Regions from separate parts of the Martinezella sp. CNPSo 3964 genome, predicted to be linked through region 2. Evidence: predicted binding sites of a transcription regulator. Region 2 holds the regulator's gene; each other region holds the start of a gene.
The links. Region 2 encodes LexA, which represses DNA repair genes until DNA is damaged. Its sites were predicted from a motif close to TGTTCNNNNTGTGTTCNG; they were not measured.

Region 1: a site for LexA is predicted at 1,608-1,625, ahead of AC13Q5_RS05680 (PA0069 family radical SAM protein). Genes of this name have one in related genera too.
Region 3: a site for LexA is predicted at 1,936-1,953, ahead of AC13Q5_RS21225 (ATP-dependent helicase). Genes of this name have one in related genera too.

Annotation. Positions count from the first base shown of each region.
Region 1 is NZ_JBXSOW010000001.1:1,154,984-1,158,261, reverse strand. It holds gene rnhB (ribonuclease HII) at 1-262, opposite strand, end outside; gene AC13Q5_RS05680 (PA0069 family radical SAM protein) at 381-1,538, opposite strand; gene AC13Q5_RS05675 (glycosyltransferase family 2 protein) at 1,779-2,297, shown strand; gene AC13Q5_RS05670 (hypothetical protein) at 2,478-2,792, shown strand; gene moaB (molybdenum cofactor biosynthesis protein B) at 2,825-3,278, opposite strand, start outside.
Region 2 is NZ_JBXSOW010000001.1:194,729-198,006, forward strand. It holds gene AC13Q5_RS00970 (VOC family protein) at 1-324, opposite strand, end outside; gene lexA (transcriptional repressor LexA) at 744-1,466, shown strand; gene AC13Q5_RS00980 (ComEC/Rec2 family competence protein) at 1,447-3,278, opposite strand, start outside.
Region 3 is NZ_JBXSOW010000007.1:34,128-37,405, forward strand. It holds gene secD (protein translocase subunit SecD) at 1-654, shown strand, start outside; gene AC13Q5_RS21220 (SMP-30/gluconolactonase/LRE family protein) at 878-1,753, opposite strand; gene AC13Q5_RS21225 (ATP-dependent helicase) at 2,030-3,278, shown strand, end outside.

The DNA of each region.
Region 1 (3,278 bases), 960 kb from region 2:
TCGCCAGGATCTCGACGAACAGTTCTTCTCGCCTAGCCGCACTCAACTGCTTGGAATCATTCAGTCCATTCGGGATGCGCTCCGGATCGAGAATGACGGCGGCAGCAACGACAGGCCCCGCAAGTGGTCCTCGGCCGACCTCGTCAGCTCCGGCAACAGGCCAATGCCCGGCGCGCCGTGCGATCAATTCCAGCTCGAAAGTGGGGACAAGCGGAACGTCCTCGAACAGCATTGGAGAATCGGGTGGTGCACGGCGTGACATGCGGCGAAGCTCGCACACCACCCGATCTCCTGCAAGCCCCCGGTGGATCATGGCGGCGAACCGGGGGGCTTTTCCAGCGGGTACAGGGAACCCACGCAAGGAAGGTAGAATAGAAAAATCAGAGCAACGACAGTTGCACGCCGCTGCCGTCGGGCGGCACGAACAGGTCGTCGCGCAAGGCGATATTGCGGCGCGTAAGCTCGAGCCGGCGCGTCGCCATTTCGAAGCGGCGGCTGATCTGCCAGGCATAAGGGCCGGCGCCCTTCATGCGCTTGCCGAATTCCGCATCGTAATCCTTGCCACCGCGCATCGAGCGGATCAGCGACATGACGTGGCGATAGCGGTCCGGATAATGCTGCAGCAGCCAGTCGCGAAAGAGCGGGCTCACCTCCAGCGGCAGCCGTAGGATCACATAGCTTGCCTCCTGCGCGCCGGCGGCCTTGCCGGCATCGAGGATACGTTCGATCTCGTGATCGTTAAGCGCAGGGATGATCGGTGCCACCATGATCGAGGTGCGGATGCCGGCTTCGCTCAAGGCCTGGATCGCCTCCAGCCGCCGCGGCGGCGTTGCGGCACGCGGCTCCATCGCACGCGCCAGCTTCCGGTCGAGTGTCGTCACCGACAGGCCCACCCGCACAAGGTTCTTGGCGGCCATCTCTTTCAGAATATCGATATCGCGCATGACCAGCGCCGATTTGGTGACGATGGCAACCGGATGGTTTGCCCGGTTCAGCACTTCGAGGATCTGGCGCATGATCCGCCATTCCTTCTCGATCGGCTGATAGGGGTCGGTATTGGTACCGATGGCGATGACGCGCGGCTTGTAGCCGGGCTTTGCCAATTCGCGTTCCAAAAGCTTGGCAGCATCCGGCTTGGCAAACAGCTTCGATTCGAAATCCAGTCCCGCCGACAGGCCCATATAGGCGTGTGTCGGCCGCGCGAAGCAGTAGATGCAACCATGCTCGCAGCCGCGATAAGGGTTGATCGATCGATCGAAGGGAATGTCGGGCGATTCGTTGCGGGTGATGGCGGTGCGTGGCTTTTCCACCTGCACCTCGGTCTTGAAGGGCGGCAGCTCTTCCCAACTTTGCCAACCATCGTCGAAGGTCTCGCGCTGTTGTGGCTCGAACCGGCCGCTCGGGTTCAACCCCGCGCCGCGTCCGCGCCGGCGCTCGACGTCGACCCTGAGACCAGAATCGGCGATCAAAGCGTTGGCAACGTCTGCCGTATTGGCAGGCGCGAAAGCGGCCTGCCCTGCAAGGGACTGCTCGTTCATCGGTAGCTCCAGGGCGGCTCATGCCATCGCATGCCGCGTCTAAGATGATTAAATTCCTATCCGACAAACGAGAACATTGCAAGAACAAAAATCCGGGATGGTCACTTTCCACCGCATTCGGGAGAGGCATCTGGCGATGCCGGCTGGGAGAAATTTCGTCAGCGTATGATGTTTGTCTTAAACGCTCGGACTTGAGGTTAGGTGCTGGCAATAAATTGTGCGCCGCTCTATAAATGGGCAATGTTGACGGTCATCATCGAATGCCAGGATCACGAACCCGAGCTGGCGCAGACATTGGCGGCATTGGTGGCAGGCGCGGTCGAAGGGCTGGTCAGCGACGTGGTCGTGCTTGATCACGGGTCCAGGGATGGCACATCGAAGGTGGCGGATGCTGCTGGCTGCCGCTTTTATTCGCAATGGGATATCAAGGACATATTGCGGTCTGCGAGGGGCGAATGGCTGTTGCTGGTCGAGCCCGGTGCGCGGCCGCAAGCGGGCTGGATCGATGAGATTGCCGAATATGTCTCGCTGAACAAGGTGCCTGCGCGCTTTACCGCATCGCGCGGCTATCGCCGCCCGTTTCTGAAGCGAATCGGCCGTCGCACGGAGCCGCTGGAGCTGGGTTTGCTGCTTTCCAAGCACCAGGCCATAGCTGTTGCCCGATCGGGTATGCGGCTGGCCGAATTCGCCAAGGGACAGAAGGGCCGACGGCTTTCAAGCGAGCTCATCCCATCCTGGGTGGCGCGGGCGGCACGATAGGCTCCGTTATCCACCTGAACCGAGATTCCATTTGAAAAGCCGCAAATAGCTGCGATAATTCTCTCATGGCGGCACCTCTCGCGTGTCGCGTCGGGCCGACCATGAAGATGCCGATACGCGGCGGAACAGGTTAGCGGAGCACTCCTTGTCCGCCGGGATACCGGCGAAAGGAGGTGCGTCATGAAACGCACGATGCTCACCCGCCTCACGGCAACGGCCCTCGTGGCAACATCGATCCTCTATCCTGGCGTCGCCGCCTCCCAGGTAACGCTCGCCTGCGCCCAGCGCGTCGATATCGTCGCCTTTCTCGGCGATCATCTTTCGGAAAAGCTTTCCGCTGTCGGCAAGCTCGATTCCAATACGGTCATGGAGATCTATGCGGCCGAGAGCGGCAATTGGACACTGTTGATGAGCGACGCTTCCGGCCGCAGCTGCATCATTCTCAGTGGCGACAAATGGGAATCAATTCCTGTTTTGCCGGGGCAGAAGGCGTAGCAGTCGCATAACGCCCTACAGGCGCTTAGGACCTACTTGGAGCTTGCGCCGCGCTTCAGATGCTCGTCGAGGCGCGGCATGATTTCAACGAAATTGCAGGGCATGTGGCGGTAGTCGAGCTGCGCCTTCAAGATGCCGTCCCAGGCATCCTTGCAGGCGCCAGGCGAACCCGGCAGCACGAAGATGAAGGTGGCGTTGGCCACACCGCCGGTCGCCCGCGACTGAATGGTCGCCGTGCCGATTTTGTCATAGGAGATACGATGGAAGACCTCGGAAAAGCCGTCCATCCGCTTTTCGAACAGAGGTTCGAGCGCCTCGGGCGTCACATCGCGGCCGGTAAAGCCGGTGCCGCCGGTGGTAATTACCACATCGACTGTATCGTCCTTCGTCCAGGCTTCCACCTGCGCGCGGATGCGCTCCTTGTCGTCGGGAACGATGGCGCGGGCGGCAAGCCTATGTCCGGCATCCGCAATGCGGGCAACCAGC
Region 2 (3,278 bases):
ACGCCCGTCATCAGCCACCGCATCATCCGTGCCGAACACCACGGCCGAGAAGCCATCCTCTCCGACCCGGAAGCGAAAAGCCTGGTCGCGCGCAACGAAAACATTGCCGTCCACGATGCTCTTCTCGCACTGCTCCGGAGATGCCACGCCCAGAGGTTCGAGATAGGTTTTGTCGGCAAGGAAAACGCAGGCATTCTGCGTGCCAAAGGGATGGCGCGCATCCGGAGCCACCGTGAAACCGAGCTTGCCGAGGCGTTCGCGCGCCAGAGCGATATTGACGGTCGGCAGTACGAGATGATCCAGCGGATGCGGGGACGAAATCATGGTTCCTCCTGTTTGCCTGCGGCAACAGATTTGCGCCCATCCCTCGCGCAATTCAAGATGGAAGCACGGAGCGCCCGAAGCGCACGACATGAACCGAACGCAATCTCGCAAACGTGATTGCTGATTCTCTCCTATAGCCGGCTTATTCGGTGACCCACCACATTCATCCAAGTCTTGAGCATACCGGCCGAACGACAAAGCCCTGGAAGCAGGCAGAGCGGCATTTCCCATATTTTTCGTTGGGTTAGCGCAGACATAGCGCCGCGATGCTCCGAGCCTATCCATTCGCAAATGGTAATTATTTAACTGGCCCAACAAGGCTTTACCGAAATTTAAGTACTTGCGGAACACATATGGAACATATAGTGTCCGTTCTGGATTTGTTTCACAGCTTTTCTTGATTCTGGGGTTCCAAGACGATGTTGACGCGCAAGCAGCAGGAACTGCTTCTCTTCATTCACGAACGCATGAAGGAATCCGGTGTGCCGCCATCTTTCGACGAGATGAAGGACGCACTGGATCTGGCATCCAAATCCGGCATTCACCGCCTGATCACGGCGCTGGAGGAGCGAGGCTTCATCCGCCGGCTGCCGAACCGGGCCAGGGCGCTCGAAGTCATCAAGCTTCCCGATGCCTATAATCCCAGCCTGCAGCCGCGCCGTGGCTTTTCGCCCAGCGTCATCGAGGGCAGCCTCGGCAAGCCGCAGCCTGTTGCCCCACCGGCTCCGCCGAAGGTGGCAAATGATGATCACAATGGCTCGGCGTCGGTGCCGGTGATGGGTCGCATCGCCGCCGGCGTTCCGATCTCAGCCATCCAGAACAATACGCACGATATCACTGTACCCGCGGACATGCTCGGCTCTGGCGAGCATTATGCGCTTGAAGTTCGGGGGGATTCGATGATCGATGCCGGAATTTTCGACGGCGATACGGTCATCATCCGCAATTCGACGACCGCCAATCCCGGCGACATCGTTGTCGCGCTTGTCGACGATGAAGAAGCAACACTGAAGCGCTTCCGCCGCAAGGGTGCCTCGATCGCACTGGAAGCCGCCAATCCTGCCTATGAAACCCGCATCTTCGGACCGGATCGCGTCAAGGTCCAGGGCAAGCTCGTCGGCCTCATTCGTCGCTATCACTGACCGGCGAATTGTCAGCGGCTGGCGACACCCGCGCAAGTGGCACGTCGAATTTACCGGTGCGCCAATCATAGGTTCGATGCCTGGTCCATGGCCGCTGCGGATTTTCGAATGCAGCGGAGATAATGGGTTTGTCGGTGGTGAGCGCCATTTCGATAGATCCGGTTTTGCGCAATGTCGCACCGGTTATGAGCATCGCTCCGGAGCGGCAATGATCCAGTCGCAATCGAATTGGCGTTACGACGATGTTCGCCGTATCGCAGGCTGAGGGCAGATAGGCTGCGTTCTCGATCGTGACCAATATCGCGCCATTTTCGAGCATGGCTGCACACCATGCTCCTTTCTGGCAGGCAAAACTGCCCTGCATAGTGCGATCCAGGGCTTCCTCCATTGCCTTGCGGACGGCCTTCTGTTCTTCACTGTTCAATCGCTTATGCCGATCCGTCTTACTGATCTGTGGAAGCCGGCTATCGGCAGGAAGCATGGTCGGCGGCTGATGCTCGGCTGCAACCAATGCCTTTTGCCATTGTTCGAAAATGAAGGCCTGTGGTCTCTCGCGATTGGTGGCTAATATATCGTCCTGGCGCAACGCGACCAGGACGCCATCTTCGGAAATCATCAGGTCGGGTTTCGGTACGCCGGATCCGAATGCTGCCAAGCCCACGGAGGAGAGCAATAATAACAGACCCAGATGGCGCAGCCGGGTCCGCAAGATGCTCATGATCAGGAAACCGACAATGAATGTCGGCATCAGCCAGGCTGGTTGGCGGCCGAAGGTAATGTCGCCTCCCCAACCGGCGACGGTTCTTGCAATCACGATGACGAGCTCAAGCCCCTCTCCGGTGACTTTCCAGAAAGGTCCGTCCAAGCCGAAAGGCATGAGCAGCATCGCCGCCATGCCGAACGGCATGACGATGAAGGAGACCACCGGCATGGCGGCAAGATTCGCCGCAAGGCCATATGTCGCCAGCCGGTGAAAATGCTCGATCGAGAAGATGGCCGTCGACGCGCCGCCGATGAATGAAGTCGACATCACGCCTGCGAAGAAACGCGTGGCGAACAATAACGGACTTAACAGACGAACGCGCGACAGAATGCTTTCGCGATGCCGCCGCCGCTTCCACAGCGAATAACCCGACACCAGTGCCAGCGTCGCCGCATAGGACATCTGGAAACTCGGGCCGAGCACTTGCGACGGCGATAGAACAAGAATGATGATAGCTGAAAGTGCGACGTTGCGCAGACTGATCGATGGCCGATCGAATAGCACGGCCACCAGCATGATCGCCATCATGATGAAGGCACGCTCGGCGGACACGCCAAAGCCAGAGATGAGGTAATAGGCCGTTACAGTGAGAAGCGCGCCGAAGGCTGCGAATTTCTTGGTTGGCCAAGCCTGCGCGACACCGGGAAAGAGGCTGAACAAATAGCGTAGGCCAACATAGAAAATGCCGGCCGACAGCGCCATGTTCAGGCCGGAAATCGCAATAATATGGGTCAGGCCGGCAATTCTCAGCGCCTCGGTCGTATCCTTGGAGATGGCACGTCTCTCATCGGTGACAAGTGCTGCAGCAAAAGCGCCGGTATCTCCCGGCAGGGTTTGCCTGATCCTGTCACCTATGCTGTTGCGCAGACTGGCAAGCCAAATATCGGCCGCATCCATCAGAGAGCCGGCGACATTATCACTGGCCGGGGACAATAGTTTCGGCGTTCCGTAGGCAAAGCCATTCGCGCCGATGCCATTGAAATAGGAACTGAAGGCGAAATCGTTGAGACCAAGCAAAGCTGGCCCGGCGGGAGGCGTCAAGCGCGCCC
Region 3 (3,278 bases), on a different contig from region 2:
CTCAAGGCAGAGATCGTCAAGATCGACCCAAGCGCAACCATCGAGGGCACCGATGTCATCGGTCCGAAGGTCTCGGGTGAGCTTGCCTGGGCCGGCATCCTGTCGGTCGTGATCGCCAGCCTGGCGATGCTCGTCTACATCTGGGTGCGGTTCGAATGGCCGTTCGCGGTCGGCGCCATCGTCACTCTGGTACTCGACGTCACCAAGGCGATCGGCTTCTTTGCGATCACCGGCCTGGATTTCAACCTGACGGCTATCGCCGCGATCCTGACGCTTGTGGGATATTCGGTGAACGACAAGGTCGTGGTCTATGACCGCATGCGTGAAAACATGCGGCTCTACAAGTCGATGCCCCTGCGAGAGATCATCGACAAGTCGATCAACGAGACCCTGGCGCGAAGCCTCTACACCAACGCCACCGCCTTCCTGGCGCTGGTGCCGATGGCGATCTGGGGCGGCAGCGCCGTCTCCAGCTTCGCGATCCCGATGGTGTTCGGCATCCTCGTCGCTGGCGCCTCGTCGGTCTTTATCGCCGCGCCGATCCTGCTGTTCCTCGGCGACTGGCGTCGCCGCCATGCCAAGCCGGCCGCCAACGATGCGAAGTCGGCGGACGACAAGTCCAGCAAGGACAAGCAGATTCCTGCAGCCGAATAAGCGGTAAACATTCGAAAAAGACATGCCCGGAGGCCGGGCATGTCCGCCAGCCGAACAAAGCATATAGCGGTTTTGCGAGATAGGCGCCGAGACGCGGATTCGTCGGGTCGCAAAGCGACTCAAAGCGCGTCGCGATCTTTCAGATTCGCTTTTCGCGCTTTAGGTCTTTGATTTTGCGCATGTCGTCATCGCAAAACCGCTGCACACTTTTGCGCGACATGCTTTAGGATATGGTCGGCATATGCAACGGCAGGCCTGGGCGCGGCGCCGTTATCTTTTCCACAACACCCTTTTCCTGCTCGGCAACGAGCAAGTGCTTTCCATCGGCGGTAAAGGCGATGTTTCCTGGCCGTGCGCCATCGGTGCGGATATGGCCGGCCATCTTGCCCTCGGTGTCGATCAGGCAGATTTCACCGAGGCCATACATGGCGCAATAGAGCATGCCGCTGCGGTCAAAGGCCAAACCGGATGGTCCGCGCAGCGCGTTTATGGCTGGCGATGTCATCGAGCGCGCAAACATTTCCTGCCGCCCGCCGACGATCTGCCGATAGATTTTTCCCGTCAGCGTCTCACTGTAGTAGAGCAATCCACCGGCATCGAATGCGATGCCGCCAGCAAGGAGCAGACCGGCGGCCAGGACACGAATGACCCGGCCCTCTGCCGGATCGATCTGATAGACACAGCCATTATAGGCAGCCTTGAAGAAATCGGGATGGATATCGCCGCCTTCCAGCAGATCCGCCAGGCGGAAACCGGAATCGGTCATGTAGAGCAGGCCATCCGGCCCGAAGGCGAGAGCGTTCGGATGGAGAAACGGACCGTCCGCACTGCCCTCTATTACTTGCAAGACCCGCCCCTGCGGCGAAAGCCTCACGAGAGAATCTTCCGGTCCGCCGGCTATCCAGAAACATCCGTCGCCATCGGCGGCGATACCACTCGGAGTGCCGCCAAGCCGGCAAACTTCTCGGGACGCGCCGCCCGCATCATAGAGCTTCAGATAACGGCGACTGGCATCCATTTCGACGAGCGCAAGGCGCCCGTCTGGCAAAGCCACCAGTCCGCTAGGCAGACGCAGGCCAGTGGCAATCGTTTCGTTCATGTTCTGAAACCTTCACTCTACGCACTGCGAAACTCCAAAAACTCAAATTGCCGCGCCAAAACGATACATAAGCACGAAGAAAGTCCTTTTCGAGCCGCATCCGCCAAAATCAGAATAAGATTCTTGCAGAAAAGGTCACATCTGCGTGCAGGTCGCGCCAATCTTGACAGGCTTTACCGATTCGGAACATCCATAGAACGCCCATATGGTTTCGCAACTGCGATTCGCCGCGCATTATGCGCTCACATTCCCTGCCCGAGGCATCCAGGAGAGTTGATGACCGCCGCCTATCTGGAAAAGCTGAACCCGGAGCAACGGCTGGCGGTGGAGCATGGCACGACTGCGGGCGACAGTCATATCGCCGGTCCGCTGCTTGTCATTGCCGGAGCTGGGTCCGGCAAGACAAATACGCTCGCTCATCGCGTTGCGCATCTAATTGTTAGAGGCGCCGATCCGCGCCGCATCCTGCTGATGACCTTCTCCCGTCGCGCCGCCGCCGAGATGGGGCGCCGTGTCGAACGGATCTGCCGCGAGGTACTGGGAGCGAATGCCGGCATCACCGCCGATGCACTTGCCTGGAGCGGCACGTTCCACGGCATCGGCGCACGCCTGCTGCGGGATTACGCAGAACAGATCGGCATTGACCCGGCCTTCACGATCCACGACCGCGAAGACAGCGCCGACCTGATGAATCTGGCGCGCCACGACCTCGGCTTTTCCAAGACCGAGAACCGCTTCCCGACGAAGGCGACATGCCTTGCGATCTACTCGCGCTCCGTCAATGCCGAAGCGCCGCTCGACGGCGTGCTGCGCGACTTCTTTCCCTGGTGCGCCATGTGGGAGCAGCAGTTACGCGATCTTTTCGCTTCTTATGTCGAGGCGAAGCAGATGCAGAACGTGCTCGACTACGACGACCTGCTGCTCTACTGGGCGCATATGCTGCAGGAGCAGCTGATCGCCGAGGATATCGGCAGCCGCTTCGATCATGTGCTGGTCGACGAATATCAGGACACCAACCGGCTGCAGTCCTCCATCCTGCTTGCCCTGAAGCCGGATGGCCGAGGCTTGACCGTCGTCGGCGACGATGCGCAGTCGATCTATTCCTTCCGCGCGGCGACCGTGCGCAACATCCTCGACTTCCCCAAGGCCTTCACGCCCTCGGCCGATATCGTCACGCTCGACCGCAACTATCGCTCGACACAGCCGATCCTTGCCGCCGCCAATGCCGTGATCGATCTTGCCTCGGAGCGTTTCACCAAGAACCTGCGCACAGAGCGGCAGAGCACCGAGCGCCCACGGCTGGTGACAGTGCGCGACGAGGCCGATCAGGCGCGCTACATCGCCGATCAGGTGCTGGAAAATCGCGAGGGCGGCGCAAGGCTGAAACAGCAAGCCGTGCTCTTTCGCACCTCGAGCCATAGCGGCCCGCTGGAAGTGGAGCTCACCCGGCGCAACATTCCCTTCGTCAAGTTCGGCGGGCTGAAGTTTCTCGACAGCGCCCATGTCAAGGACATGCTGGCGGCGC